4 regions of the Brevibacillus sp. FW306-2-1A-C05A genome follow, and region 1 is predicted to be linked to each of the others. Evidence: riboswitches for the same ligand, from Rfam matches in the RefSeq annotation. Region 1 holds a riboswitch; each other region holds the start of a gene.
What was found. Region 1 has a riboswitch for cobalamin ahead of cobO (cob(I)yrinic acid a,c-diamide adenosyltransferase). Riboswitches for the same ligand answer to the same signal wherever they lie in the genome.
Positions count from the first base shown of each region.

Region 2: linked by a shared signal. The riboswitch ahead of AC3WJN_RS24555 (energy-coupling factor ABC transporter permease) and the one ahead of cobO (cob(I)yrinic acid a,c-diamide adenosyltransferase) in region 1 are both predicted to bind cobalamin.
Region 3: linked by a shared signal. The riboswitch ahead of metE (5-methyltetrahydropteroyltriglutamate--homocysteine S-methyltransferase) and the one ahead of cobO (cob(I)yrinic acid a,c-diamide adenosyltransferase) in region 1 are both predicted to bind cobalamin.
Region 4: linked by a shared signal. The riboswitch ahead of AC3WJN_RS13075 (ABC transporter substrate-binding protein) and the one ahead of cobO (cob(I)yrinic acid a,c-diamide adenosyltransferase) in region 1 are both predicted to bind cobalamin.

Region 1 covers NZ_JBYSWV010000016.1:88,054-95,275, forward strand. Annotated here, with positions in the region: gene cobJ (precorrin-3B C(17)-methyltransferase) at 1-642, opposite strand, end outside; gene cbiB (adenosylcobinamide-phosphate synthase CbiB) at 742-1,701, opposite strand; gene AC3WJN_RS12215 (histidine phosphatase family protein) at 1,698-2,321, opposite strand; gene cobS (adenosylcobinamide-GDP ribazoletransferase) at 2,318-3,058, opposite strand; gene cobU (bifunctional adenosylcobinamide kinase/adenosylcobinamide-phosphate guanylyltransferase) at 3,055-3,594, opposite strand; gene cobD (threonine-phosphate decarboxylase CobD) at 3,591-4,697, opposite strand; gene cobO (cob(I)yrinic acid a,c-diamide adenosyltransferase) at 4,697-5,236, opposite strand; cobalamin riboswitch at 5,520-5,739, opposite strand; gene AC3WJN_RS12240 (MarR family winged helix-turn-helix transcriptional regulator) at 5,935-6,354, shown strand; partial or broken gene AC3WJN_RS12245 (MFS transporter) at 6,371-7,133, shown strand; partial or broken gene AC3WJN_RS12250 (hypothetical protein) at 7,151-7,222, opposite strand, start outside.
Region 2 covers NZ_JBYSWV010000075.1:4,559-11,780, forward strand. Annotated here, with positions in the region: gene AC3WJN_RS24540 (spore germination protein) at 1-811, opposite strand, end outside; gene AC3WJN_RS24545 (GerAB/ArcD/ProY family transporter) at 801-1,901, opposite strand; gene AC3WJN_RS24550 (quinone-dependent dihydroorotate dehydrogenase) at 2,046-3,137, shown strand; cobalamin riboswitch at 3,292-3,488, shown strand; gene AC3WJN_RS24555 (energy-coupling factor ABC transporter permease) at 3,635-4,399, shown strand; gene AC3WJN_RS24560 (energy-coupling factor ABC transporter substrate-binding protein) at 4,396-4,680, shown strand; gene cbiQ (cobalt ECF transporter T component CbiQ) at 4,677-5,468, shown strand; gene AC3WJN_RS24570 (energy-coupling factor ABC transporter ATP-binding protein) at 5,473-6,324, shown strand; gene AC3WJN_RS24575 (hypothetical protein) at 6,621-6,782, shown strand; gene AC3WJN_RS24580 (hypothetical protein) at 6,882-7,016, opposite strand.
Region 3 covers NZ_JBYSWV010000019.1:56,999-64,220, forward strand. Annotated here, with positions in the region: gene AC3WJN_RS13535 (MurR/RpiR family transcriptional regulator) at 1-643, opposite strand, end outside; gene AC3WJN_RS13540 (SgcJ/EcaC family oxidoreductase) at 957-1,421, shown strand; gene AC3WJN_RS13545 (acyl-CoA thioesterase) at 1,566-2,060, opposite strand; gene metE (5-methyltetrahydropteroyltriglutamate--homocysteine S-methyltransferase) at 2,085-4,370, opposite strand; cobalamin riboswitch at 4,515-4,714, opposite strand; gene brnQ (branched-chain amino acid transport system II carrier protein) at 4,863-6,215, opposite strand; gene nrdF (class 1b ribonucleoside-diphosphate reductase subunit beta) at 6,700-7,222, opposite strand, start outside.
Region 4 covers NZ_JBYSWV010000018.1:53,236-60,457, reverse strand. Annotated here, with positions in the region: gene AC3WJN_RS13095 (ABC transporter permease) at 1-418, shown strand, start outside; gene AC3WJN_RS13090 (ABC transporter permease) at 436-1,329, shown strand; gene AC3WJN_RS13085 (alpha/beta fold hydrolase) at 1,387-2,151, opposite strand; gene AC3WJN_RS13080 (M24 family metallopeptidase) at 2,277-3,368, shown strand; cobalamin riboswitch at 3,384-3,590, shown strand; gene AC3WJN_RS13075 (ABC transporter substrate-binding protein) at 3,882-4,916, shown strand; gene AC3WJN_RS13070 (FecCD family ABC transporter permease) at 4,964-6,001, shown strand; gene AC3WJN_RS13065 (heme ABC transporter ATP-binding protein) at 5,998-6,804, shown strand; gene AC3WJN_RS13060 (methyltransferase domain-containing protein) at 6,801-7,222, shown strand, end outside.

The sequences.
Region 1 (7,222 bases):
CGCAAGCGTCGTCACGACAACCGTCTCGCGCTCGCGGTAGGCACTCTTCACGATACCGACAGGGGTATCTGGCGAGCGGTATTGCAGCAGAATGCGCTGCGCCTCGACGATCTGCCGCGTCCGCCTGCCGCTGCGCGGGTTGTACAGCGCAATGACAAAGTCGGCCATCCCGGCTGCGTCAATCCGTTTGGCAATCAGCTCCCACGGCGTCAAGTGGTCGCTTAAGCTGATCGTGCAGGCGTCGTGCATAATCGGAGCGCCGAGGATCGCGCCACAGGAGTTGATCGCCGAGATGCCCGGCACGATTTCGATCGGAACGCCTGTCGCTTCTGTCCAGCCTTTTTCCACCAGCACCTCGTAGACCAGTCCCGCCATCCCGTAGACGCCGGAGTCGCCGCTGGAGATGACCGCTACTTTTTTGCCTTCTTCCTCGGCCTGACGCACCGCCTCGCGCGCACGCGTCACTTCCTCCGTCATCCCGGTGCTGACGATCTCCTGGTTGGTCAAAAGTCCGCGGATCAAATCCACGTAAGTCGAATAGCCGATAATGACGTCCGACTCTTGCAGTGCCTCCCGCGCCCGCTTGGTGATATGCTCAAAACTTCCTGGGCCAAACCCGATCACAAACAACTTGCCGCTCATACGGCCCCTCCCCTTTCCATTGCCTGCGTGTCGCAGGCAGCCGTTATCTCGTTCGTTCTCATTTCTTCCGTTGTCTTACGCTTCGTTTCAAGTGCCGCCCTATATAAAAGCAATGGCAGCCGCAATCGCCAGGCACACGAGCAGGCACAGCAAGGAGGTGAGATACATCAGCCGAATCGTCGCCATAATATCCGCCGCAGCCAACGGCCGATGCGCATCCCCGAGCCGCGCCCGGTTGGAAGGCACTCCCTGGTAGTAGTTGAGCCCGCCAAGTTGCACGCCCAGCGCGCCAGCCACTCCCGCTTCCGGCAGCCCGCTGTTCGGGCTCGGGTGCAGATGCGCGTCCCGGCGAATCATCGCCCAGCACTGTCGCCAATCCAGCCGCTGCAGCCCGCTTGCGATTACCAACAGCAATGCCGTCAGCCGGGCGGGTATGTAGTTCATCGCGTCGTCGAAGCGGGCGGACGCCCAGCCGAGATTTTTGTACATTTCGTTTTTGTAGCCGACCATCGAGTCCAGCGTGTTGGCTGCCCGGTACGCCATCGCCAGCGGCGCGCCGCCAATCGCGGCATAGATCAGCGGGGAAACGATCGCATCGACGATGTTTTCCGCCACCGTCTCCACGGCCCCCCGGCAAATCTCCGGTTCGTCCAGTTGATCCGTATCGCGGCCGACCACCATCGACAGAGAGCGCCTCGCCGCTGCCATGTCCCCGGCGAGCAGGTGGCGGGCGATCTCCAGTCCCGCGTCCGCGAGTCCTTTTGTGGCAATCGTCGTGGAGATGAGCCACGCGCTCAACACCCACGAGAGCAGCGGATGAATGAACGCCGCTCCCCATAACAGCAGCCAGACGACCGCGTAGCTGCCTGTGACGATCAACAGCGGGAGCAGGACGCCAGCCAGCTTCAGTTGCGATTCCCGCTTGACTGCCGCGCGAATTACCCGTTCCAGCCGCGTAATCCACCAGCCGATCATGACCACCGGATGCGGCAGGCTGCGCGGGTCGCCGACCACCCGGTCAATCACGTATGCCGCGCACAATATCCATACTTCTGTCATGTTGTCCCTCTCTTTAAACCTTCCAGCCGTAGTCTTCGCCAGCGTCGCCCGTCCCATTGCGCCAGCAGGGCCTCTCCGTGCCCTACGCCATCTACGTGCCAATATCGCTTAGGGTCGTTTTCCAGCCAAACCGCCTGAAACCAGCGAATCACTCCCCCGTGCGCGACGCAAACCGTAGTCTCGTCCGCAGCCGCTTGCCGCTGCTCCAAAAGCTTGCGCAGCCAGCCGTCCACCCGGTGCCCCAGTTCCTGCAAGCTCTCGCCATTCGGCGGACTGCAGCGATACGGGTCGTCGTACCAGCGGACAGCCCGCTCGGCATCCGAGCGCATCAGCTCCTCGTAGGTCAAAAGCTCCCAGTCGCCAAACGACAGCTCGCGCAAAGCCGGGACGGAAATGATCGGCAGCCCCCACTCGTCTGCCAGCGGCCGGGCCGTTTGCGTGCAGCGGAGCAAATCGCTTGCGTACAGCGCGACAGGCCGTTTTAGTTGCTGCGACAATTGCCGCGCCAGCTCGCGCGCCTGCTGCTCCCCCTTTTCGTTCAATGGAATGTCGCTATGCCCGAGATATTTGCGCTCCCGATTGCTGTCTGTCTCCCCGTGCCGTATCCAGATCAACTTCATGTCCACCAGCTCCCGACCAGTACGAGCAGCATGACCGCCTCGCCGCTCTCGATAGCTGCTCCGTAGCAGTCTCCGTTCAGGCCGCCGAGCTTGCGGGCGACCGAGCGGGAAAACAACAGCACGAACAAAAGCGAGACGACCATTGCCGCGACGACCTGCAAACCTCCGGCGAACCAGCCAGCCGCGGCGAGAACGATGTATCCGGCGGCGATGGCGACAGGCGACAGCCCTGCACTGATGCCTTTGCCGATCCCTTTTTCCTGCGATAAATACGGCCACAGCCGAATCGACAGCAGCACATGTGTCCGCGCTATGGCAGGAACGAATACGAGGCGCACACCCCAGCCAGGATGCGCAAGCTCCGCGACGGCCCCTGCCTTGAGTAAAAGTAGCAAGATCGCGGCTAAAACCCCCATCGCGCCCACGCGGCTATCTTTCATGATCGCGAGCACTTGCTCTTTTGGCCGGCTGCTTCCCAGTCCGTCCGCCAAATCCATCCAGCCGTCCAGATGCAGTCCGCCTGTGATGTACACCCAGACAGCGAGCGTCAGCACGGCGGACAGCCACGGGCTAAAGAGCACAAGCCCCGTCTGGTGGACTCCCCATAGCAAAATACCTATGACCAGCCCGACTGCCGGATACCAGTTGACGCTTTTTTTCCACGCCTCGTCGGACGGGCGCAGCCACGGAACCGGAATCCGGGTGAAAAAGGCGATCGCGTGCCAAAATGCATTCATCCTTTGATCCTCCACGGGATTCCGGCCATGACCGCGTAGACCTTCTCTGCCTGACGCGCAGCCCGCTGGTTGACGTCGCCCAGCGCGTCTGCGAACCAGCGGCCGAGCCGATTCATGGCGACACCGCCCAGCCCGACCTCGCTTGTGACCGCAATCACTTTTTGCGGGGAGCGCCGGACAAGCCCAAGCCACGCCTCTGCCTCCGCAAGCAGCGCCTCTGTGTGCGCCTCGCTTCGCCACTCTGCTTCCTCGACGCTCATCAGCCGATTGCTCACCCACGTCGACAGGCAATCGATCAGCACGACGTCGTAAGGTGTGCTAGCAGGCTCGTAGTCGCACAGCCGCTCGCCGACCTCCACGCTGCCCCACTGCTTCGGCCGCCGCTCCTTGTGCCGCTCGATCCGCTGCCGCATTTCCTCGTCCCACGCCTGACCCGTCGCCACGTACAGGACGCGCTCTCCGGCCTGTTGCGCCAGTTCTTCCGCAAAGCGGCTTTTTCCCGAGCGCACGCCGCCTGTCACCAGCACAAGACTCATCGCTCCCCGCTCCCTTCGCTGTGTACCTCGCGCAAGGCCGCGATCAAGCGCGCATTGTCTTCTGGCCCGCGAACGGCGATGCGCACGTCATGCGCCGTCAATCCGGGATACATGGCGCAACTGCGAATCAGCACGCCTTTTTTGCCGAGCCGCTCTTGCAGTTGTGCGGCTGGCAAGCCCTCCGGCGAGCGAAGCAGCAAAAAGTTCGCCTCCCCCGGCCAGACCTTCCAGCCCAGCTCCCCGCGAATAAACGCGACCAGGCCAGCGCGCTCCCTGGCGACCAGGCTGCGTGTCCGCCGCTCGTACTCATGCTCTTGCAAGCACAGCTCCCCCGCCAAAAGCGCAAGCGCATTCACGCTCCAGCTCACCTGCTTCGCGCGCATTTTCGCAATCGCGTCAGGCTGGGCGATCGCGTATCCGAGACGCAAGCCGGGGATCGCGTACATTTTCGTCATCGACCGCAGCAAAATGACGCGGGGAAAGCGCTCCAGCCGACTTGCCAGCGTAAACTGGCGGCTTTCTTCCACAAAATCGAGAAACGCCTCGTCCACGACCAGCCACGTATCGGTCTGGGCCGTCCAGTCCGCCATCTGCAACAGCTCCTGTGGCTCATACAAGATGCCAGTCGGATTGTTCGGCGAGCCGACAAACACCAGATCAGCCTGTTCGAACAGACGGTACAGCTCGGCGCTGTCGGCCTTGTAGCCGTTCTCTTCTTTTCCGTAGCAGCCGATGACGGTTGCGCCAAACTGCTCGGAAAGCTCTGCATATTCCGAAAAGCAAGGATAAATCACGCCGACTGTTTGCGGCTGCAGCCCGAGAATCGCGAGCGCCATCGCTTCTGCCGCTCCGTTCGCAGGCAAAAGCCATTCCTTTGGCAACTGCAACCGCTGCGCCAACGCCCGGCGAAACTGGCGATGCCCAGGGTCCGGGTAACGCAGCACGGCAGACAGCGAGGCCAAAAGCATCTCGCGCACGCTGTCCGGCATGCCCAGCGGGTTAATATTGGCACTGAAATCAAGGAATTGGCCCGGCTCCATCCCAAAGCGGTCCGCTGCCGTCAGCAAATCTCCGCCGTGGCCGTACGCTTCCAGTACGTTCATCAAAACTCTACCCCCAGCACCGCTGGTATTCCTTCATCGTAGTAATGCTTGATCGGCTTCATCTCTGTCACGAGATCGGCCATGTCGATGATTTCCTGCTTGGCGCTCCGCCCCGTCACGACCAGATGCACATGGCTCGGCCTGTTTTGAATCGCTTCCAAAACGTCCGCGAGCGGCAGCACGTCCGCAATCGGAAAACGGTCGATCGCCAGCGCATTGTTCAGCTCGTCGAGAATGACGACATCGTACTCGCCCGAAGCGAGCTTTTCCCGGGCGAACGCCCACGCTTCCTGCAGCGCCGCGCGATGCTCCTCCGGCGTCTTCGTCCAGGTGAAGCCTACGCCTTTTTGCACGATTTCGATGCCCAGCTTGTCGAAGATGATTTTCTCTCCGTACGTGCGCTCCGGCGACTTGATGAACTGGATCATGATGACCTTTTTGCCTCGTCCAGTCGCGCGCACAGCCAGCCCCACCGCGGCTGTTGTCTTTCCTTTGCCGTCTCCGGTGTAGACCAAAAACAGGCCCCGCTTGTTGCTCAAGTACGCTCACCCCCAAAATAAACTGTAGGCCCCGTTGCCCATCCCTAATAATTTTCGGAGGCACAGCGCTCCAAAAATGCAGTTTAGGCTCCGTTGCCTATTTCAAATGTTTTCCATAGCCTCGTTATTTACCTGACTGAAAAAGTGAAGAGTTTGCCGATTTGCTTCCTGTTTCGCTTTCCGCGTACAAAAAAACGCCTTGTTTCCCCAAACCTCCAAGGAAAACAAAGCGCGGATAGCCGACTGCAACAATCCTCACCTCATCCTTTGACCCGAAGGAAATCAGTGGACATCAAAACAGGCAGGTCTCCTGGCTCAAGGATCTTCGCTCTTCTTCCTCCTTCCCGCACGCTGGCGTGCAGTGGATGGCGCCGTTGCCAAGAAGAAGAGCTCCTCTTTTACAGTGGCGGGACCGCGTTGGCTTTTCACCAAACTTCCCTTTTAACCTCGCATTCGCAAACTATCGCTTGCGAAAAACAAGGACCTGTTTTTCTACCATATTCAAATGTCGTTCTTTTCTATGACAAGCACTTGCTTTAATAATAGCAAATGCTACCGGGGATTCAAGCAAAAGCTGCGGATAGGAACATACTGGGCATTGATCTTTGTTTTGTGAACTAATTATTTGTACACAAATCTTTTGTGTGCGTGTTATCTTATTCTTACATCGATTTCCAATAAAATATTTGGAGGTACATATGGATCGGATTGAGGATTGCTATGGGTTTCTTCTCGGGAAGGCGTATCAAAAAATCTGGCAAATGGAAAAGGCCAAATTATCGCCGTACGGGATTACTCCCGTGCAGTTTGTTCTATTACATGCGCTATGGGAAAAAGATGGCCAAAAAGGTGTGGAATTGGGTAGTCGGCTTCGCTTGGATGGAGCAACCATCACGGGGGTGCTCGATCGACTGCAAAATATGGGGCTCATCGAGCGTCGTTCCGATCCCAATGATAGCCGGACGAACTTGATTTTTCTGACTCCGCGAGGCAAGGAATTGGAACAACCTCTGAATCAGATCAGTGACGAAGTGAATCAAGAAGCGATGTCCATATTCAGTGAAGAAGAAGCGAAATTATTCAAAAACATGCTGACCAGATTGGGATTAAACTCATAAGGAGTGCGTTGAGCCTGTGAAGAGCAAAGTGCATTACGCGTGGATCATTTTATTTGTCACCTTTTTCGCATTGTTGGCTGTGCAAGGAGCAAGACTTTCTTTCGGAGCATTTATTGAACCTTGGGAGAATGGCTTTGCCGCGGATCGAGGTACCATTTCTCTCATCTCCACATTGAGTTTTGTCATTTATGGCATATCCCAACCAATAGCAGGCAGGTTGATTGACCGCTTTGGTGCCAGGTCCATTCTCTTAGGCAGCACACTTCTGGTTGGTCTGAGCATTTTTTCACGCAATGGGTAACTTCCCTCTGGCAATTGTTTATTCTCTATGGTGTCTTCGCTTCCATTGGTGTTGGAGGTGCCTCCAATGTAGCCGCAACCATTATGGTCACAAATTGGTTCAATAAAAGGCGTGGACTCGCATTCGGAGTAATAGAGGCTGGCTTTAGCGTAGGCCAAATGGTAGTTGTGCCAGCCTCACTGTTTTTCATACAGTGGTTTGACTGGAAAATGGCTGTTGCGGTATTGGGTCTCTTTTTACTGATCGTGGTATTTCCCGTCATGATGTTTCTTCTGAAGAATCATCCTGCCGAAAAGGGGTTGCAACCGATAGGAGGTCGCCACAGATTGCAGATGAAAGACAACAAATACATCCTTCCAGCCGGCAACCGGTCAGGCGGATATTTCCAACCAAAGCTTTCTGGTTTCTGATTTTGCCATTTTTCATCTGCGGATTCACCACTACCGGCTTAATGGACACGCACCTCATTCCCTTTGCCTAACGAAACCAGCGAGCTTACAAAAAGTCCGCCATGATGATTTCCAGGTCAAACGGAGTGATTCCCTCGTCCATGGAGAAAACCGTGTC
Region 2 (7,222 bases), on a different contig from region 1:
ACCCGCCGAGGCGCAGCAAGCGCTCCAGCCAGACGTAAACGATCGGATACTGGTCGTCCTCGGGAGATTTAATCAGCTCCAGCAGCGAGACGGGAGCAATCAGCGCCAGAGGCGAGCCGTCGACCATCACGATTACTTTTCCTTGCAGCAGCATGTAAATGGCGAAGTCGGGCCGCCCTGTGTAATCTACCAGAGGAAACAAGGAATTGCGGTTGTCGCTCAGCATTTTTTCCAAAAGAGCGCTGTTCAATATTTTTTTGTTGTCGCAGAAGAGCAGCCGGTCGCGCATCATCTCCACCAGGTCAGGCGGTGCGCTGTCGTTCATGTACATCAGCGCAATTCGGCTGCGAGAGCGTGTGCCGAGAATGAACGGCTCATAGGCGAGCGTGATCGTGCGCAGCCGCTTGCGGATGAGTGCCACATTGGTAGACAAGTCTTCCACGAAGCCGTCCCGCGGCCCTTTGATCGAAATCTCCGTGTTGGCTTCTTCCGTGCCCCGCTGCGGACGGTTGGAAATGTCCCAGGCAAAAGGCGGCGACCCGTTCAAAAAGATGAGCAAATCTCCCGAGAAGAGCCGCTCCGTCCACAGCTCAGGATTGGTGTAGAGCGGAATCAGCGGGAGCGAACGCAAGTCTCCGGTGGTCAGGCAGCGTTCCAATTGCGGCAAAGCCGTCTCTTGCAAATGCCGTACGTCGGCCAGACCTTCGCAGTACAGCATGAGAACCGACTGATCGTTGGGGGTGACTGTCCGCAAAAAGATGACATCCGCGCAATGCGTGAATTTTTCTCGCAGCTCTTCTTCAAGGGTCATGGCTCACATCCTCCAATCCGGTTGGTTTGCGCAGCGACAGCAGGAACAAGACGAGCGTGACAGCTACCATAACCAGCAAATAAAGCGGATAGTAAATCTTCGACAGAAACGTGACGAACTGCATGTCGTTGTAGGGGAGGCTGGTGAGAACGATCATGCTGGCGCCGAGGGCGAGCATGACGTACTTGCGCTGCTTTTTCGTTTTCAGGACCAGCAGCTCCCCGAGCAGCAGCAGGCAAAGCGTAATGCGGATAAACGAGCCGGACAGCCATTGAAAGATGGAAAAAAACTCCATGTTTTCGATGTCTTTTCCGATCGTCAAAAGCCGCCATTGTTCAAAGGCAGGAAAGCGCTGGCGCATCGACTCCACAGGCCCGAACTCGGCGATGGCTCCCGTCAGCGGGCTGAGCGTCAGGACCAAGGTAATGGCAATCATGACGATGTAGTGGATGAGCCGCAGCGGTTTGCGCACGTGATGCTGCAGCAACAGCAGCAGGAACAGCTCGGTAAAGCCACCCCCGACAAAAACCATGGCGTGCACGGTAGGGGCAATTCCGTTCTGGAACAGCGGCAAGAGCTGGGAGTAGTCTTTTTTCGGTACGTTGCCGAATGCGACGAACATGCCAAGCAAGGAGACAATGGGCAGCAATATGCCCGAAGTAATGCCGACTGAGGCAATGCCGCCGTAGGATGCGAGAACGCACAAGATCATCAGGGCAAGCGCAGTCACCCACTCGGGCGTCTGCGGCAAATAGTTGACGGTTGTCCACGTTTGGGTATCAACCAGATTGACGAGTGCCATCATGTACAGGCAGAGCATGATGGGGATGAGCAGCAGGAAGCGGACGGCTTTTCCGGACCGGAGCAAGAGCCAGTGGGACAACGACTGCTGTCCGATGCGGCTGTTGATGAAATAGAGCGCGTACGCCCAAACACAAAAGGGGATCATGCCAAAGATGACACTCAGCCAGGCATCGCGCCCGGCTTTGCTGAGCAGCAGGGGGATAAGGGTGACATGATTGGTGATTCCGATCGACAGCATCATCACCATGATCGCTTGGCCAATCCCGATTTTTCCGTCTGCTTTCATGAACCAACGTCCCCCCGACTTGGTGGTTTTGTTATGGTTTGTTTGCCCGGCTGGAAATATGTATCGCGTATAAAGGTTAGCCCACGATAAATAAAGTGTGGTATTCTACAATGAGGTAAAAATGGAGTAAGGAGTGCAGCCGGGATGTATAAGCTCATTAGAAAATATCTGTTCCAGATGGATACGGAAGAGATTCATGAAAGAACGGTTGGTGCCCTGAAGCTGGTGGAAGATTCTGCTCCGGGAAAAAGCTTGCTGCGAATGATGTTTCAGGTGAAGGACGAGCGTCTTGCCACAAAGCTGTGGGGAATGACGTTTCCCAATCCGGTAGGGCTCGCCGCCGGTTTTGACAAAAATGCCGAAGTGTATCATGCACTGGGTGCGCTCGGGTTCGGGTTCGTGGAAGTCGGGACATTGACCCCGCAAGGACAGCCGGGCAATCCGCGGCCGCGCCTGTTTCGCCTGCCTGAGCACGAGGCGATCATCAACCGGATGGGCTTCAACAACCACGGTGCTTATTTGGCTTCGCAGCATCTGGTCGATTACGCGTATTCCGATGTTCCGATCGGGATCAACATTGGCAAAAACAAAGTCACTCCCAATGAGGAAGCGGCTTCTGACTATATCAAATGCCTGGACATGCTCTATTCGTACGGCCATTATTTCGTCATTAATATCAGCTCTCCGAATACGCCCAATCTTCGCGATTTGCAGGAAACCGAGAGCATGCGGCTGCTGGTGCGGGCGGTGCGCGAAAAAGCGGCGGAAATGGAAGTGCGCGGCATTCAGAAAAAGCCGATTCTGCTCAAAGTAGCCCCCGACATGTCCGACGAGCACATGCGCGATGTCGTGCAAGGAGCGGTGGAAGAGGGCATTTCCGGCATTATTGCCACCAATACGACCTTGTCGCGTGAAGCCGTTCAAGGGCATCACTATGCCGAGGAAGCGGGAGGACTGAGCGGAAAACCGCTGACAGAGCGTTCGACTGCCTGGGTAAAAGAAATTTACCAGGAAGTGGGCGACAAGGTGCCGATCATTGGCGTAGGGGGCATTTTCACGGGGGAAGATGCGTACGCGAAAATCCGGGCGGGCGCAAGTCTCGTGCAAGTGTACACCGGAATGATTTATCAAGGCCCGGGCATCTCCAAGCAAATCAACAAAAAGCTTTTGCAACTGTTGAAGCGCGACGGCTTTTCCCACATCAGCGAAGCGGTCGGCGTGGACGCCAGGTCGTAAGCATAAAAAAGAAGCGGATGCAACAAAGACCGATGACTCCCGGAATGGCGGGGCATCGGTTTTTTTACGCAGTTATACGCCGCTGATTATATTCTTCCGCTTTTTCCCTTGATTCTGTATAATAATGTGGGACAAGCAAGAACTATCTAACAATTGCATATCGTCGGCGATAGGTGCCTTTATGTGCAAGCCGCATAAAGGGTAACAGGGAATCGGGTGAAAGTCCCGAGCGGTCCCGCCACTGTAATCAGGGAGTTCTCTTTGAGATAGAGCCACTCATATTCATATGGGGAAGGACAAAGAGCGCGATGAGCTGAAAGCCAGGAGACCTACCTACTTGCCACACCCAGGAATACCTTCGCGGAAAGGAGCGGTGAATACGAAGCAATAGGACTGTGCCAACGGTCTGTTGTTTTTGTGCGCATACCTCGTCTGCTAGCGGATGAGGTTTTTTTGTTGGTGAAAAAAGAAAGAACAGCAAAGGAGGAGGAAATGTCTTGAATCGATCCCGTTTCGTTTCGACCTGTCTGTTGATTGCAGGCTTTGTCCTTTATTTTCTCGTAAATGAACCGCAGACGTCCCACGCGATGCACATCATGGAAGGATATTTGCCGCTGGGCTGGGCGCTGTTTTGGTGGGTAGTATTTATTCCATTTTTTATTCTCGGCATTCGTTCCTTGAACAAAATCGTCAAGGAGCATCCGCAAATGAAGCTGCTGATCGGCGTATCCGGCGCGTTTGCCTTTGTGTTGTCCGCGCTGAAAATTCCTTCGGTGACGGGCAGCAGCTCGCACCCGACGGGAACCGGGCTTGGCGCGATCATGTTTGGCCCGTGGGTCATGTCCGTGCTCGGCAGCCTGGTGCTGCTGTTCCAGGCGCTGCTTTTGGCGCATGGAGGGCTGACGACGCTTGGAGCCAATGCGGTGTCCATGGCAGTAGTAGGGCCGATGGTAGCTTACGGCGTCTATCGCCTGATCGTGCGCGGAAACGGCGGACAGCGTTTGGCCGTATTCGCTGCTGCTGCGCTCGCAGACTTGGCTACTTATGTCGTGGCCTCCGTGCAGTTGGCTTTGGCTTTCCCGGCTGAATCCGGCGGCGTTATGGCATCGTTCGCGAAATTCGCAGGAATTTTTGCCATCACCCAGGTTCCGTTGGCGATCAGCGAAGGGCTTTTGACCGTGCTCGTCTGGAACTGGCTGCAGTCTTACAATGCAAAAGAGCTGGCGCAACTTCGCCTGCTGAAACGGGAGGAATCGCTGTGAAAAAAGGGATGAACTGGCTGCTGCTCCTGGGCGTAGTCTTGCTGGCGGTTGTGCCGTTGCTGTTGGTGCAGGATTCGGAGTTCGGGGGAGCAGATGGAGCGGCTGAGGAAGCGATCAAGGAAATCGCCCCTGCTTACGAGCCGTGGTTCGAGCCGCTGCTTGAACCGCCAGGCGGCGAGACAGAGAGCTTGCTGTTCGCGGTGCAAGCGGCGCTCGGGGCGGGCGTTGTCGGCTATGCCGTGGGATTGTACAAGGGCCGGCTGGATAAGCATAAAAAATGAATTGGCAGCAGCTTGATTCGCTTTCCTATCAAAACCGGCTGCGATTTTTGCCGCCTGAGCACAAGCTCCTGTTTGCGGGCGTGCTGATTTTGCTCGTTTTGACGGGACATGAATGGTTGCAGATGGCGATTTGTCTATGGATGGGAGTATGGGTAATGGTGTATGCCCGTATTCCCGTCCGTTTCTATTTCGGATTTTTCATCCTGTCCCTGTCGTTTTTTGTCCTGGGGCTTCCGGCGCTGTTGCTGGAAGCAGTAAGAGCGGATGCAGGGGCGGGCGTCCAGGCAGTTGCGGCGTGGAAGATCGGGCCGTATCTGGTCTACGTTCCGGCAAGCGCGCTCGACAAGGTGTGGCTGCTTTTTTGGCGGACGATGGCCAGCCTCGCCTGCTTTGCTTTTGTCTTGTTTACCGTGCCGTTTGCCGAGATTTTGCAAGTGCTGCGCAAGCTGAAACTTCCGGTCATCGTGACGGATTTGCTCATGATTATGTACCGTTTTATTTTCGTGCTGCTTGGCGTCTCTCATCAACTGTGGATTGCCCAGCGCGCGCGCGGAGGCCATCGCGGGTTCCGGGCGATGCTGCGGGATGCGAGCGGACTGGCCGCGCAGTTGTTCGTCAGGTCCATGCGCAAGTACGATGCGCTGTACAAAGGGATGGCAGCGAGAGGCTTCGGGGAAAGCCTGCAGGTGCTTTCCTTGCACACTCATTCTCGCTCCGGCCGATATGAAGCAGAGTCAATCGCAGGCTGTATTTTGCTGATTTTGCTGGAGTGGTGGACAGGAGGGTAATGCTTTGACATCATGGCTGTTGGAATTTGTTGATTTGCACTACGCCTATCCAGGCGGCCGTGGCCCTGTCCTGAAAGGGTTGTCCCTGGGCATTCCGGAGGGGAAAAAATGCGCCTTGCTCGGGCGAAACGGCTGCGGCAAGTCCACCTTGTTTTTGCACGGGAACGGCATCATCCAGCCGCAGCAAGGGCAAGTGCTGTGGCGAGGAACGCCCCTCAGCTACAAACGCGCTGCCTTGCAAGAGATGACGCAAAAAGTCGGGCTGGTCTTTCAGGACCCGGAGCATCAGTTGATCGCCAGCACGGTCGCCGAGGATATTTCCTACGGGCTGTGCAACCGGAACTTGCCCGCCGACGTAATCCGCGAGAAAGTGCGGGCTGTCCTGGACGCGTTTGGCATGACAGAGCTGGCGGACGTTCCGATTCACCACCTCAGCCTGGGACAAAAGCGGCGTCTCGCCCTTGCCGGGGTCATGGTGCTTGCGCCGGAGCTGCTGCTGTTGGATGAGCCTACGGCCTACCTCGACCGTTACCAGACCAAAAATTTGCTGCGCGAGCTGGATGCCATTCACCAAAACGGCACGACCGTGCTGATGGCGACCCACGATATGGACATCGCTTTCGAATGGGCGGAGTGGATTTGCGTCATGGATGAAGGCCGGCTGATTTTTGCCGGAGAGCCCCAGGAGGCGCTGGCGCGAAGAGAAATGCTGGAAAGCCTGCATTTGGGCATGCCGCTGATCGCCGAGCTGTGGGAAGCGTTGCCGCCTGAATGGAGGCGGGAGGCGGGCGAACGGATTCCGTGTTCGCTGGAGGAATTAAAAACACGGCTGGCCGGACAGGTGATGGTCCGATAGATAAGGTACAGGCAAGCGGTCGTCTCGGCGGCCGCTTTTTTGCGTGCCAAACGTCGCGCGGTTTTGGGCATAAGGAAGGGGGGCGGCTGCTGAGCCTGTGGTCGGTTTGACGTTTTGGATGACCGCTTTTGCTTGGCGCTGTCTCATTCTCTTCAATGGGGCTTTTCCTGCCTGCCGGATAACGGGGATTGCGCTGATTGGTGGCGAACGCCGTGTATGGGTGGTTTCCGAGCGCCGTGCATGGCCGCTGTTTTTTTGGGGCATCTTAACCTCAAAATTCCTCTGGAGGTATCGCGATGGAACACGATTCCTTGAGCTCAGGGCTTGCTGGCGTGGAGCAAAAAGAATTCCCCGGCAAAGTCAAAGACCAGCTCATGTTCAATGTCCTGGAAAAAGAAATGACCAACGAAGAACAGGAAAAAAAGGCGAAAGACGAGTATTTGACAGGAAAGTCGTAGCCCGCGCCAAAAGCCCTTCTCGGCCTGCACAAGACGAGAAGGGCTTTTCCTTTTTTCTGTAGCGAAAGGTGCGTATGTAAACACGCTTGTTTTGCATGCTTACTTGTCCTTCTTTTCTGCTTTTTCCTGCCGGTCTTTCAGGATTGATAAAAAGGCCAAAAAATCGCCCAACAGAACCAGCACGGCAGCCATCAACGCCAGATCTTCCGCAGAAAAACCATTGTTCTGCTTCATTTTCCAGCCTCATTTCCGTAGGGATATCCGCCCTTTTTATCTTATGCGCAGCCGTCTGGGACCGTCACGCTTACTGCTTGTCCTGTCGTTTTACTCCCCGTTATCCTGTTGACTTACTAACCGCTTATTCTGTTCGTTTGCTGACGGGGCCGCATTTGCCTGTACGGAGACAGGCTCCCGAGCGGGTCGTTGAGAAAGTCGGCGAA
Region 3 (7,222 bases), on a different contig from region 1:
CCCCCAATGCCTTGGCGGAATGCACCATGGCAACCGTCTCGCTCGGATGGCGCGGAAAAGAAAGCGCAATGACGAGCCACTCCTGCTCGCGTTCGGTCAAAAAGTAGTCGGCGTTGTCGACCGCGCCCGTGTACAGGTGGGTGTTGCCCTTGATCGCGTTCAAGGCGGAAAACAGCCACTTCGCCGGGATGTGGCACCAGCGAAACCCTACGACGACGATCCGGTGCGCCGCCATAATGCTTTGCACAGCCTGATGCAGCAAGCCGTAGTCGATCTGCTGCAAGCTTTGCTGGAGGTAGGCGATGTCGGTTTCGATGACCTGGTGCGCGTAATTGTCGCGGGTGAGCGCAGCTTCGGTGTCGCGGTATTTCTGGATCGGCCCCTTTCTCTGGTCGCCGATCAACAGCGACTTTTTGATCTCCTCCTGCAACTCTGTGTAGCCGGAATAGCCCAGCGCGTAGCAAAAACGAATGACGGTCGCCTCACTCGTATTCGTCAGCTCCGCGATTTTTTTGGCCGTATGGATAGCTAGCAGGCTCGGCTTTTCGAGGGCGATTTTGGAAATGATCTTTTGGCTGGCGGTCAAATGGCCGTATTGCTTGCGAATGCGTTCTTTTACGTGCTGGTGCTGATCCTGATCCATACCGAAAAGACTCCTTTGCGTTTCGTTTGGTGTAAGTTTTTAGAATAGTATATCTTTTGCATTAATTTACTTCAATACATCTTGGAAAATGTAGTTCATCCTTCAGTTTACTGCCTGTCATCGCTGTACGACCCGAACTCCATCCGGATGGAAACACACTCGCAGCGAAGCGCACGGCAGCCACAGCAGACCATGCACACGCGCGGCGCGATCCTGAAAGTAGCGTTCGGTGCGTGCTCACAAGCCTTTGACATCGTTTCGGGTTCGTATGATACACTATGGTTCAAACAGCCACCCAAGGAGGTACGCCAGGATGGGCACAGCCACACACGAAGATGCGATTCGCACCCTCTACCGGCAAGTCATTCGCGGCTGGAACGAACACAGTGCATCCGGCATGTCCGCTCCGTTCGCGGCAGACGGCGAGCTTATCGGCTTTGACGGCAGCCATCTGATCGGACGAGCCGCCATTTTTACGCACCTGCACGACGTTTTTTCCCACCATCTGACTCCCCCCTTTGTGTACAAAATCAAGTCCGCATGCCTGCTCAGCGAGGAAGTGGGGATGGTTCGCGCCATGGTCGGCATGATCCCTCCCGGAAAAGACGAGCTTGATCCAGCGCTCCATGCGCACCAGACGCTCGTAGCGAAAAAGCAGGGCGAGCAGTGGGAAGCCGTACTGTTTCAAAATACGCCTGCACAGTTTCACGGACGGCCCGAGCTGGTCGAGCAGTTTACAGAGGAGCTGCGGCCGTTGGTGCGGCAACAGTTGTTTTGACGTTGCGGCTTTCCCCGTGCCGCATTGTGTGTTTGCCCTTGATCCCTTAGTGCCTGCGTGCCGCTCACAGCAAAAGCCCTCAACCTGTCGGTGAGGGCTTTTGGCATTGCTTTTGTTGCTGTATGCTGTTTCTTGCAACGGTGACTACAACTCCGCCTTCCGCTGCTTCCTCAGCGCGTAGCGATGCTTCGCCTTTTCGTGCTGGAGGCGCTCCTCCTCGGTTTCCGGGATGACGGCGGGCACCAGCGTCGGCTTGCCTTGCTCGTCGAGGGCGATCATCGTCAAGTACGCTCTCGCGGTCATGCGTTTTTCGCCTGTCAACAGATTTTCCGACTCCACCTTCACGAACACTTCCATCGACGTGTTGTGCGTCCAGGTGACGTACGCTTCCAGGTTGATCGCTTCCCCTGTCTTGATCGGCGCGAGGAAATCGAACGAATCGCTGGACGCGGTGACTACCGGCTTGCGGCAATGGCGCATCGCCGCGATGCAGGCGATCTTGTCGACGTACGCCATTACTTTGCCGCCGAAGATCGTATTGTGATGGTTCGTATCCGGCGGGAAGACGAGGTCTGTCAAAAAAGTTCTCGACTGCCCGACAGGCCGTGCTTCTGTTGCGATCTGGGCTTCTGTTGCCATCTGTACTGCTCCTCTCGCTCATGCTTATGCTTTTTGTGCCAGGCGGTTTCGTACTGCGTGTGTCGCCGCTACCATGTTTTTCAGAGACGCGATTGTTTCCTCTCTGCCCCGCGTCTTCAGCCCGCAATCCGGGTTGATCCAGAATTGCCCTGGCGGCAGGACTTGCACGCCGCGGGACACCATTTCCTCGATCTCGGCCACAGCCGGAACGCGCGGGCTGTGGATGTCGTAGACGCCGAGGCCGATCCCTTTGTCGTACGTGCACGTCCCGAACACCGAGACGAGCTCGCCGTGGCTGCGGGAAGTTTCGATCGAGATCACATCGGCATCCAGCTCGCTGATGGCGTCGATGAAATCGTGGAATTCGCAATAGCACATGTGCGTATGAATTTGCGTGCCAGGCTCGACTGTCGAGGTAGCGACCCGGAACGACTTGACCGCCCAGTCCAGATACGCGGCTCTGTCTGCCTGCTTGAGCGGCAAGCCTTCCCGCAATGCCGGCTCATCCACCTGAATCATGCGAATGCCCGCCGCTTCCAGCGCCTCCACCTCTTTGCGCAGCGCCAGCGCGATCTGCTCGCACACTTCCTGACGGGAGACGTCGTCGCGCACGAACGACCAGTTTAAAATCGTGGAAGGACCTGTCAGCATCCCTTTCACTGGTTTATCCGTCAACGACTTGGCATATACGCTCTCCTTGACCGTCATCGGGGAGACGAACTGCACGTCGCCGTAAATGACCGGCGGTTTGACGCAACGGGAGCCGTACGACTGCACCCAGCCGTTTTTCGTGAAAACGAAGCCGTCGAGCTTTTCTCCGAAATATTCCACCATGTCTGTCCGCTCGAACTCGCCGTGCACCAGCACATCCAGGCCGATCTGTTCCTGAATGGCGATCCACTCGCGGATTTGCTCCTGAATGAACGCATCGTACTGTTCGACGGTCCAGTTTCCTTTTTTGAACTGCTGTCTGGCCTGGCGAACTTCTGTCGTCTGCGGGAAGCTGCCGATCGTCGTCGTTGGCAGCAGCGGAAGCTTCCACGTCGCCTGCTGAATCTCGCGACGCTCGTGGAACGGCACTGCCCGCTTCGCCGCTGTCGACGCCAGCGCTTTTCTCGCCTCCTGCACTTCCTGGCGGTTCCGTGCCGGAGATTGGGCCAAGCGCTGCAAGTCTTTCTCGTTCTGGGCGATTTCCTTCGAGATAACATACTTTCCATATTGGAAACCTTGGACTAATAAGCGCACTTCAGCCAATTTCTCATCGGCAAACGCCAATGCGACGCGCACTTCTTCCGGCAAATCGGTTTCGTCTTCGACGGTAACCGGAACGTGCAGCAGGCTGCTCGACGGCTGAACCCATACCCGCTCTGGGGCTACTACGGTGCACAACGTTTTGACCAACTCCCACTTTTCCTCCAGGGCCGAGCGCCAAATGTTGCGTCCGTCGATGACCCCGGCGCCGAGCACTTTGTCTTGCGGAAAACCGTGCGTCGTCAAGTTGGCCAGGTTCGCTGTTTTCCCGTGAACAAAATCAAGGCCCAAACCGTGGACAGGCAGTTCAATCAGCTCCTCGTACCAGTCCACCGCTTCAAAGTACGTCTGCACCATCAGCTTCAGGTGCGGCAGCGCCTGGCTGAACTGCTCGTACACGCGACGAATGAGCACTTTGTCTTGCCCGGTAAGATCGAGGACAAACGCAGGCTCGTCGATCTGCACCCACTCGACGCCGTGCAGTTCCAACTCGCGAAGGACGTCCACGTACAGCGGCACGATCTGATCGACGACGCGTTCAAATTCGTCTTTGGCATACCCTTTGGACAGCTTGACAAACGTGTACGGCCCGACGATGACAGGCTTGCCGGCGATCCCTAGCTGATCTCTCGCCTCCAGGTACGCTTGCAGCGGCCTGTTTTCCGTCAAGACAGGCGTGCGCTCGCCGAACTCGGGGACGATATAGTGGTAGTTCGTGTTGAACCACTTGGTCATTTCGCTGGCGACCGCGTCTTTGTTGCCGCGCGCCATCGCAAAATACGTAGCCAGCGGCACCGGACCGCCCGCATACGCGAACCGCTTCGGAATCAGGCCGAACATGACCGCCATGTCGAGCATGTGGTCGTAGAAAGTAAAGTCGTTGACCGGAATCCAGTCGATCCCCTTTTTTTGTTGTTTGACCAGGTGCTGCTTGCGAATTTGCTCCATTTGCGCAAGGAATGTCGTCTCGTCGAGTTTCCCCGCCCAAAAAGCTTCCAGTGCCTTTTTCCACTCGCGATCTTTGCCGATCCGCGGATATCCCAAGTTGCTGCTTTTCATTTGCTTCCTCTCCATCCTTTGCGATCATTTTTTCGATTTCGCCCAATAAAAAAGGCATCTCCAACGATCAGAAAGAACGTTAGAAATGCCAAATAAACACTGAGATCACAGCATCCTAACACCTCCCTATCTCCCGTAGGTTAAGCAGTGTTGTCGAAACAGGCAGGTCTCCTGACTTGAGGATCATGATCTGCACAACGCCTTCCCAGTCAGCTCGACCAGTGGCCAAAAGTTGTGCAAACTCCCCTCATACAGTGGCGGGACCGTGTCGGATTCTCACCGACTTCCCTTTTCATCCTTGCGCCGATATTCATCGCCAAGGAACCTGTCTCCACTCATATGAAATTGTCGGTATGAGTGCATGTGCCCCAAAAATGGGCGGGACACACCTTTCTTCATACAGTAACACGTAAACCAGTTTTTGTCATGCTAAACTATTTCCACTTTGCAAACTGATGTCAACGTTCAGGCTGCTTCCTCATAATGCCTGTCCTATTGCTTGGTCAGGCGAAGCTCACGCGCGCGCAGCGATGGTTTGCGCATCAAATAAACGAGGTAGCCGCCAACGCCCCCGATCAATGCAGGCAGCAGCCAGCCCAGGCCGATCGTGTACATCGGCAAGTAGCGGGAAAAGACGTCGTTGATCGCCGCAAGCTCGACCCCGGCAGCATTCAGCCCGTCAAACAGGCTGACGAGAAACGTACCGAACAAGCTGCCTTGATACACCTCTGGCCGACCGCCAAACCCTTGATGCAAAAACGTCAAAAAGATCAGCGAGATGGCGATTGGGTACATCGTCGTCAAAATCGGAACAGACACCTTGATGAGCGCAGTCAACCCGATATTGGCGACGAGCGTACTGAACACAGCCAAAATGACGGCAAACTTTTTATACGAAATGCGCGGAAACATCGCGTGGAAATACGACGAGCACGCCGTAATCAATCCGACGCTGGTCGTCAGGCACGCCGCAGTAATCATCAGGCCGAGCAGCAGGCCGCCGTAAGAACCGAAGTAATAATTCGACACTTTGGCCAAAATTTGCGCCCCGTTTTCCAAATGGCCGAGCTTTTCCACGCTGGAAGCGCCCATGTAGGCAAGCACCGAGTAGAAAAACGCCAGGAGCGCACCCGCAATCAGCGTTGCTTTGGCGCACGTCAGCAAAATTTGCTTTTTCGACGTAACCCCTTTTTCCTTGATCGCATTGACGATGATGATGCCGAATACAAACGCCCCGAGCGCGTCCAGCGTCAAATAGCCGTCCTGGAATCCTTTGAAAAACGCCTTGGACTGGTAATCGCCCACTGGCGCTTGCAGCTCGCCAATCGGATACACAATCGCCGTCAGGACGATGATGCCGATAAACGTCAGCTTCATCGGTGTCAAGACTTTTCCGACTACATTGATAATTTTTCCTGGATTGAGCGACAACAGGCAAGCGAGCGTGAAGAACAAGACGGTAAACACAATCAACGGCAAAGGCCCGGCCTGCTCGGACAAGAACGGCTTGATCCCGATCTCAAACGAAACATTCCCGGAGCGCGGAATCGCAAAAAACGGCCCGATCGCCAAATAGAGCAAAATCGTGAAAACAAGACCGAACAGCGGGTGCACACGGCTTGCGAGCGAACGCAAATCGTCTTTACCTGAATACACCAACGCTGTAATTGCCAAAAGTGGCAAGCCAACCCCTGTCACGAGAAAACCGGCGTTGGCTTCCCAGACGTTCGTTCCCGCCATCTGTCCCAGCATCGGTGGAAAAATCAGGTTGCCTGCTCCGAAAAACAGCGCAAACAGCATAAATCCGATGATGACGATAAACGAATATGAAACTTTTTGAAGCATGACAAAAACCTCCTGTGAGTAAGAACGAAGGGCCTTGTAAGGAACCCTCAGATTAGTGAAAAAATTCACGAAGTCTAGCGGCTCGTCCAGCCTCCAGCCAAACTGGATAACACTGGATTCATTGTCAGATAAATCAGTCCTCCAGACGCATGACTCGATGATTCTGCGACTCTCGTCACTGCCGCATTGCTGTTCCAGCCTAAGCCCAACTCGGCTCGACCGGGTGGCAATCAAAAGAGCCGACACATCATTTATTTATAACATAAATATGAATGAAAAGGTATTTTAAAATGAAGAATTCTTTTATTCCTTTCTATAAAAGATTCTTGATCGAGAAAATCTCACAGGAAGGAATGTGGGCAACTCATCCGCTACTTCGCGCGCGCCTGTGCATGCGCGCCGCTCGCCCCTTTTCGCGTAACGGGCACGACAAAAAGGCTGCCGTCTGTAGACAGCAACCCTTTTAAACGATCGTTTAACTTTTTTACTCAAAGCGAAAATCGTCATCCGTCAGCGGCTCGACGTTGAGCGTGCGGACGTAGCCATTGCCTTTTTTCGAGAAGAAATCATGCTGCTTCGTGTGCGTGCGAATCCCGTTCAAGACGATCGGGTTGACTTCCTCCTCGGGGAAAAACGGCTCCAGCCCCAGATTCATCAACGCTTTGTTCGCGTTGTATCGCACGTAGGCCAACACCTCGTCCGCCAGGCCAATCTCTGTGTACAAGGAGACAGTGTACTCCTCTTCGTTTTGGTGCAGCTCGTGCAATAGCGCGTACAGCTCCTCTTTGACCGTCGCCTGCTCCACGACGCTGAGCCGCTGGTACACTTCCTGCGCGAGCACGCCGACGTACAGGCCGTGAATGCTCTCGTCCCGGACGATCAGGTCGATGATTTCGCCGCTGCTCGTCATCTTGCCCTGCCCGGCCAAAAAGAGCGGGTAGAAAAAGCCGCTGTAAAACAGGTAGCTTTCCAAAAAGACGGAGGCGACCATCGCCATGTACAAATCT
Region 4 (7,222 bases), on a different contig from region 1:
GGTCATCAAGCATTTGATCCTGCCTGGCGTGGCTTTGGGGACGATTCCGATGGCGATTATCGCCCGGATTACCCGTTCGAGCATGCTGGAAGTCATGCGTGCCGATTACGTGCGGACCGCTCGGGCAAAAGGCTTGGCGCAGTTCTGGGTCGTGTACAAGCACGCGCTGAAAAACGCGATGATTCCCGTGCTGACGGTGATCGGTCTGCAAACGGGCTTGCTTTTGGGCGGAGCGGTGCTGACCGAAACGATTTTTGGCTGGCCAGGAGTCGGCCGCTACATTTTCACAGCGATCGGCAACCGCGACTATCCGGTGATCCAGTCCGGCATTTTGGTGATCGCTACGATTTTCGTCTTGATTAATCTCCTGGTCGACCTTCTGTATGCCTATATCGATCCGCGCATTAAATACCGCTAGGGGAGGGACGAAGAGACATGGCAGAGACACAAGTACAGACGGTATCCCTGAGAGTAAAAGAGGAAGAAGTTGTCTCTCCTTGGCGGGAAGCTTGGAGAGCCTTGCGGAAAAACAAGCTCGCGATGGTGGGGCTGGCGATCATTCTGTTTTTCGTGGCAGTTGCCGTCTTTGCGCCAGTGATTGCTCCGTACCCGTATGACGAGGGGGAGCTGGTGATGAAAAACAAGCCGCCGTCCGAAGAGCATTGGTTTGGAACAGATTACAACGGGCGGGATGTGTTTAGCCGCGTCGTTTACGGTGCGCGCATTTCCTTGTGGGTCGGGACCTTCTCGGTCATCGGCTCCGTCGTGGCAGGCACGATTTTGGGCCTCTTGGCGGGCTTTTACGGCAGATGGATTGATACCGTCATCTCTCGCGTTTTTGACATCATGCTGGCGTTTCCAAGCATTCTTCTGGCGATTGCGATTGTCGCCATTCTGGGGCCATCCTTGCAAAATGCGCTACTGGCCATTGCCATCATCAACATTCCGACCTTTGGGCGTCTGGTGCGCTCGCGCGTGTTGAGCCTGAAGGAAGAGGAGTTCGTCATGGCGGCCCGCGCAATCGGGATGAAAGACTCGCGCATTCTCATGCAGCACATTTTGCCGAACAGCCTGGCGCCGATCATCGTGACGGGGACGATGGGGATTGCGACAGCGATTATCGAAGCGGCAGCGCTCGGCTTCCTCGGGCTTGGTGCCCAACCGCCGGAGCCGGAGTGGGGGAAAATGCTTTCCGATTCTCGCCAGTACATCCAGAAGGCGCCGTGGACAGTCATTTTCCCGGGCTTGTCGATCATGCTGACGGTTCTCGGCTTCAACCTGATCGGGGACGGATTGCGGGATGCGCTTGACCCGCGGATGAAAAACTGATACGCAGCAAAAGGGGCGTAAAGGGACGCAGGCAGTCCTTTTCGCCTCTTTTTTTGTTCAGTTCAGCCATTGGCGGCATAGTTGGTTGAACGTTGCTGCGGCGCGCGTGACGACCTGGTGCTTGACCGACGGCACCATCACCAGTTCCGCTTGCGGAAGCTTTTTTTCCAGTAGCCTGGCATACGGCAACATGTTCGCATCGTCTGCGCCATAGACGAGCAGCATCGGCAGCTTGAGCTGGCTCAACTGATCCGTGCAATTGTAGCGGTGCCCGGCGGCGTACAGGTGGCGGAGGCTCGCTGCATCTGTTTGGCTGCCATGCTCAATCCAGCGGGAGCGAGCAAGCGGATCGTCGAGATGAGAGGCGGCGATCGACCTGGCAATCAGCGGAGCGGCGTGCAGGCAGGACAGCGATTGGGCGAGCAGAAAACGGCTGTGCAACGAAAAGTCGGTTACTTCGGAAAAGGCGCTGACGAGGATGGCGCCGCGCACGTTTTCGGGAAAGCGGAGGCAGTATTCGAGGACGAGCGAAGCCCCCTGCGAGTACCCCAAAAGCAACGGACGCTCAAGTCCGAGCGACTGGCAAAGCCCGTGAATCACGCTGGCAAGCTCGCGCATGGTCGTAGGTCCAGCCAGCGGGGAGCTGTCGCCATGCCCCGGGAGGTCTGGCACGACGAGTTGGCAAACATCCGCAAGCGGCTCTTGATAGTCGAAGTTGACAGAGCCGATGCACGGGGCGTGAATGCACACGAGTGGCGTGCCGCGCCCTGACAGGTGGCAGGCGATGCGGTGGCTGTCCAGTTGTACGATGGTTGGTTCCATGTTGGTTATTCACCCCTAGCATATGGTGTCCGTTTCAAGAGAGAATTTTCCGTTCCGCTCTTCTTTTTTGGACAGGGAAATGGTATTCTCGAGGAAGAATCTTGTCGAAAGCGAAGGTGACGCAGGTGTATTTGGAGCGCATTTCGAAACTGCACGAATTTTTGACCAAACAAGAGCTCGACGCGGTAGTCATCACCTCTCCCAAGCACGTTTACTATTTGACCGGCTTTTTTACCGATCCGCATGAACGCTTTATGGGTCTGATTATTCCAGCCCAGGGCGAGCCATCCCTGATCGTTCCCGCCCTTGACCGCGAAGCGGCAGCAGCGGCTTCGACTGTTCAGACGATTCACACGCATACGGATATTGAGAATCCTTACGAGCTTCTCAAGCAAGTGTTGCCAGCGAACCTGAAGAAGCTGGGCATCGAAAAAAGCCACATGACCGTAGAGCGTTACGAGGCGCTGGGACAAGTCATCTGTGCAGAGAGCTACGCGGATGTGGAAGAGCCGCTGCGCGAAATGCGCCTGATTAAATCGGCAGACGAAGTGGCTCGTTTGCAAAAGGCTGTCCAACTGATTGAAGATACACTCGGCGGGACGTTGAAAACATTCAAAATCGGCCAGACCGAAATGGAAATCGTCGCGGAGCTGGAATACCAGATGAAGCGTCTGGGAGCGGACGGCCCGTCTTTTTCCACGATGGTTTTGGCGGGGGAAAAATCGGCATTGCCGCACGGAACGCCTGGTTCGCGCAAAGTGCAGGAAGGCGATTTGCTCCTGTTTGACATCGGGGTAGCAGCGGACGGCTACGTTTCCGATATTACCCGTACGTTTGCTGTCGGCCAGATCAGCGAGCAACTGCGCGATATTTACGAAACGGTGCTGGCAGCGAACGAGGCGGCGATTGCCGAAGTTCGTCCAGGGGTGACGTTTGCCCATCTCGACCAGACCGCTCGCGACGTCATTGCCGCAAAAGGCTACGGCGATTACTTCATTCACCGTCTGGGGCACGGCCTCGGCATGGATGTGCACGAATATCCGTCCGTGCATGGGCAAAATCAGGAAACGCTGCGCCCAGGCATGGTGTTCACCATTGAACCAGGGGTGTACTTGCCGGGAGCAGGCGGCGTGCGCATCGAGGACGATGTGCTCGTAACCGAAACAGGCGTAGAAGTGTTGAGCAAGTTCCCGAAAAAACTGACGGTGATCGGATAAGGCTTCAAACTCACAATTTTATATGAATCTGATGGTGCTGCCCGGAATCGTTTGGTTCCGCCAGCTTAATAGGGAAGTCCGGTGAAAATCCGGCGCGGTCCCGCCACTGTAACGAGGAGTGTCCAGCAAAAAAGCCACTGTTTTTCGCGCGACGAAAAATGGGAAGGGCGCTGGGGATGATGATTCGTAAGCCAGGAGACCTGCCATGAGATGATTTACAATCGACCCACGAGGATGGGACAGATGTGGAAGCAGACTAGGAACAGGCGTCATTGGCAACGCCGAATCTATAGGCATGTCTACGTATGTCAAGCACCTCCCGATTGGAAACTGGGGGGGTGCTTTTTTCTATGAACATCGCCGTGGCGGTCGAGGCTGTGAAAGGGGTGATGCATTTCCTGTGTTGCCAAACAAACAGGCTCTCTGTATAGTAAAGGTGTAATTCGTAATCATTACGATTTACATAACACTTCATTTTCATCATGCCAACAACAAAAGAAGAGGGGTTACCAGATGAGTTCAATCCGTAAGAGAAAAAAAGCCTTCCACGGTTTCTGGATGGCAGCGCTGGCAGCGATTATGCTGCTTTTGTCCGCATGCAGCTCGGCAGCACCTGCTACGACCGAATCCACGGTGGCGAATGCTGGCTCGGAGCAAACGGCCCAGCCTGCTGCTGACAACAAGCCCGTCACGATTGTGACCAACGGGATCGAGATGACGTACCCGGAAGCGCCAAAACGCGCTGTGACAATGAACCAGCACGTAACCGAAGTCATGCTCGCGCTGGGGTTGGCTGACAAAATGGTCGGAACCGCGTACCTGGACGATCACATTTTGCCTGAGCTGAAAGCCGACTACGACAAGGTACCAGTCCTGTCTGACAAGTATCCGACCAAAGAAGTGCTTTTGGCCGCAAACCCTGACTTCGTCTACGCAGGCTGGAAAAGCGCATTTGGCGACAAAGGCGTAGGCTCGATGGAGGACTTGGAAAAGGCGGGAATCAAATCGTACCTGCAAGAGTCTTCGAACAAGCCAGGCCCGACCATTGACGACGTGTTCGCGGATATCCAAAACATCGGCCGCATTTTCCGCGTAGAAGATAAGGCGAACGAACTGATTGGCAAAATGAAAGCGGAAATCGAGCAAACCGTGAGCAAAATCGGCACGGTGGACAAGCCGCTGAACGTGTTCGTGTACGACAGCGGAGAAGACCAGCCGCTGACCGCTGCCAACAACTACATGACTTCTCTGATTAAAGCGGCAGGCGGCAAAAACGTGTTCGACGACATTCAAAAAGGCTGGGCGACCGTAAGCTGGGAAGAAGTCGTGAACCGCAAGCCAGACGTCATCGTCGTGGTCGACTACGGCGACAAGACGATCGAGCAAAAACAAAACTTCCTGTTGTCCAAAAAGGAACTGGCTGACGTGCCAGCGATCCAGAACAAACGTCTGGTCGTGCTGCCATTGTCCGCAGCGTCCGAAGGGGTACGCGCACCGATCGCGCTGAAAATTCTCGCGGAAGGTCTGCACCCGGATACATTCAAATAAGAAACGGCTGCTTAGACAAGGAGGGAACGGCCCTGCACAAGATCAAGATGCCCTTCATCATCGTTGCCCTGCTGATCGGGCTTGTCGTCTCGATTACGTTTGCGGTGACACTCGGCTCGGTGGAAATCAAACCAGCGACGGTATGGAAAATTGCCTTGGCGAATCTCCCGCTGGTCAATCAATGGGTGGAAGTGGATTGGTCAAAAGGAGAACAGACCATTATCTGGGACATTCGGTTTCCCCGCGTCCTGCTGGGGGCTGTCGTCGGGGCCGGCCTGTCTGTTGTGGGGGTGGCGATCCAGTCTCTGGTTCGCAACTCCCTCGCAGATCCGTACATATTGGGAGTCTCCTCGGGCGCATCGGCCGGAGCGACGCTGGTCATTTTGTTCGGAGCATTCAGCATGTACGGACAATTCGCGCTTTCTTTCGGTGCTTTCACCGGATCGCTCGTCTCGATCCTGCTTATTTTTACCTTGTCCCGCATCGGCGGGCAAAACTCGACGGTGCGTCTGCTCATGGCCGGCATCGCGATTTCCGCCATCCTGTCTGCGATCACCAGCCTGATTATTTTTTCCGCGCCCAACGAGCACGGCATCCGCTCTGTCCTGTTCTGGATGAGCGGCAGTCTGGCCGGAGGGAAGTGGGAGTATTTGACCATACCGACGCTGATCGTCGTCATCTGTCTGATTGTCCTGTTGACACAATACCGTTCGCTCAATGCGATGCTGATGGGCGAAGAAGCGGCGGGGACGCTGGGCGTCAATACGGTGCAATTTCGCAAGCTGCTGCTGGTCATTACCGCGCTTTTGACGGGCGTCATCGTCTCGATCAGCGGGTCTATCGGCTTTGTCGGCTTGATGATGCCGCATATCGTTCGCGTCATCGTCGGCTCGGACCATCGTCGCGTCCTGCCTGTCAGCGCCTTGTTCGGGGCCATTTTCCTGATCTGGGCGGACGTGATCGCCCGGCTTGCGTTTGCGCCGGAAGAGCTGCCGATCGGGATTATCACGGCGCTGTGCGGCGGTCCGTTCTTTATTTGGTTGATGATGCGCAGCTCATATTCTTTCGGAGGTAGCGGGCGATGAATCTGCATGTGGAGAACATTTCGGTCGAGTTGGAGAAAAAAACGATTTTGCGCGACGTTAGCCTGACGGTTCGCTCCGGCGAATTTGTGGGGCTGATCGGGCCGAATGGCAGCGGAAAGTCCACCCTGCTCAAAAGCATTTATCGGGCGCTCGAGCCGCGCAGCGGATTCATTTCCCTGGACGGGGCTGACGTGTACGAGCTTACCGCCCGGCAAAATGCGCAGCGCATGGCGGTCGTGCGCCAGGAGTCGTCGATCGAGTTTGACTTTACCGTCATGGAAATCGTCATGATGGGGCGCTCACCCCATAAAAGGCTGTTTCAAACCGATACCCCGGCGGACAGCCGCATCTGTGAAGAGGCGCTGGAGCGGGTCGGCATGCAGGCGTACGCCTCGCGCAGTTTTTTTTCCTTGTCTGGCGGAGAAAAGCAGCGCGTGCTGATTGCAAGAGCGCTGGTCCAGCAAGCCGAGTTTCTCGTATTGGACGAGCCGACCAACCATCTGGACGTCCGGTACCAGCTACAGGTGATGGATCTGGTCAAGACGCTCGGGATTACCGTGTTTTCCTCGCTGCATGATCTGAATATCGCCGCCATGTACTGCGATCGGCTGTACGTCATTCGCGACGGGGAGCTGGTTGCTTCCGGCACGCCGGAGGAAGTGTTTGAACCCGGGTTGATTCGCGACGTTTTCGGGGTAGAGACAGAGGTGGTCACCCATCCGATCACGGGGAAAAAACACGTTTATTTCTTTTCGGAAGCGGTCCGCGTCCAGCAATCGCGACAGGAGGTCAAAGCATTATGAGTGTGTACAGTTGCCAAGTATGCAAGTTCTGCTACGACGAATGGCTAGGCGATACAAAAAACGGCGTCCCACCAGGGGTGCCTTTTTTGCATTTGGCAGGCTCGGTCTGTACGACCTGTGGGATGCAAGGGGAAGGGCGGCATGTGCGCCTCCCGGAAGCCAAATTCGCGGGATTGGAAGCCACCTATTACGACCAGTTTGCCGGAAAAGCGGGCATCGCTTTTTACCGCGACTGGCTGCTGCAAGAAGCAGAGCAAGCCCCGGTGTCCGTGCTCGAGCTTGGCGTAGGCACAGGGCGCATTGCCATTGAGCTGGCGTGCTGCGGCTTGTCCGTCTGCGGCGTGGACCATAGCCCTGACATGCTGGAAATCGCGACGAAAAAGAAGCGGCGCATGCTCAAGGACAACGAGGAACTGCT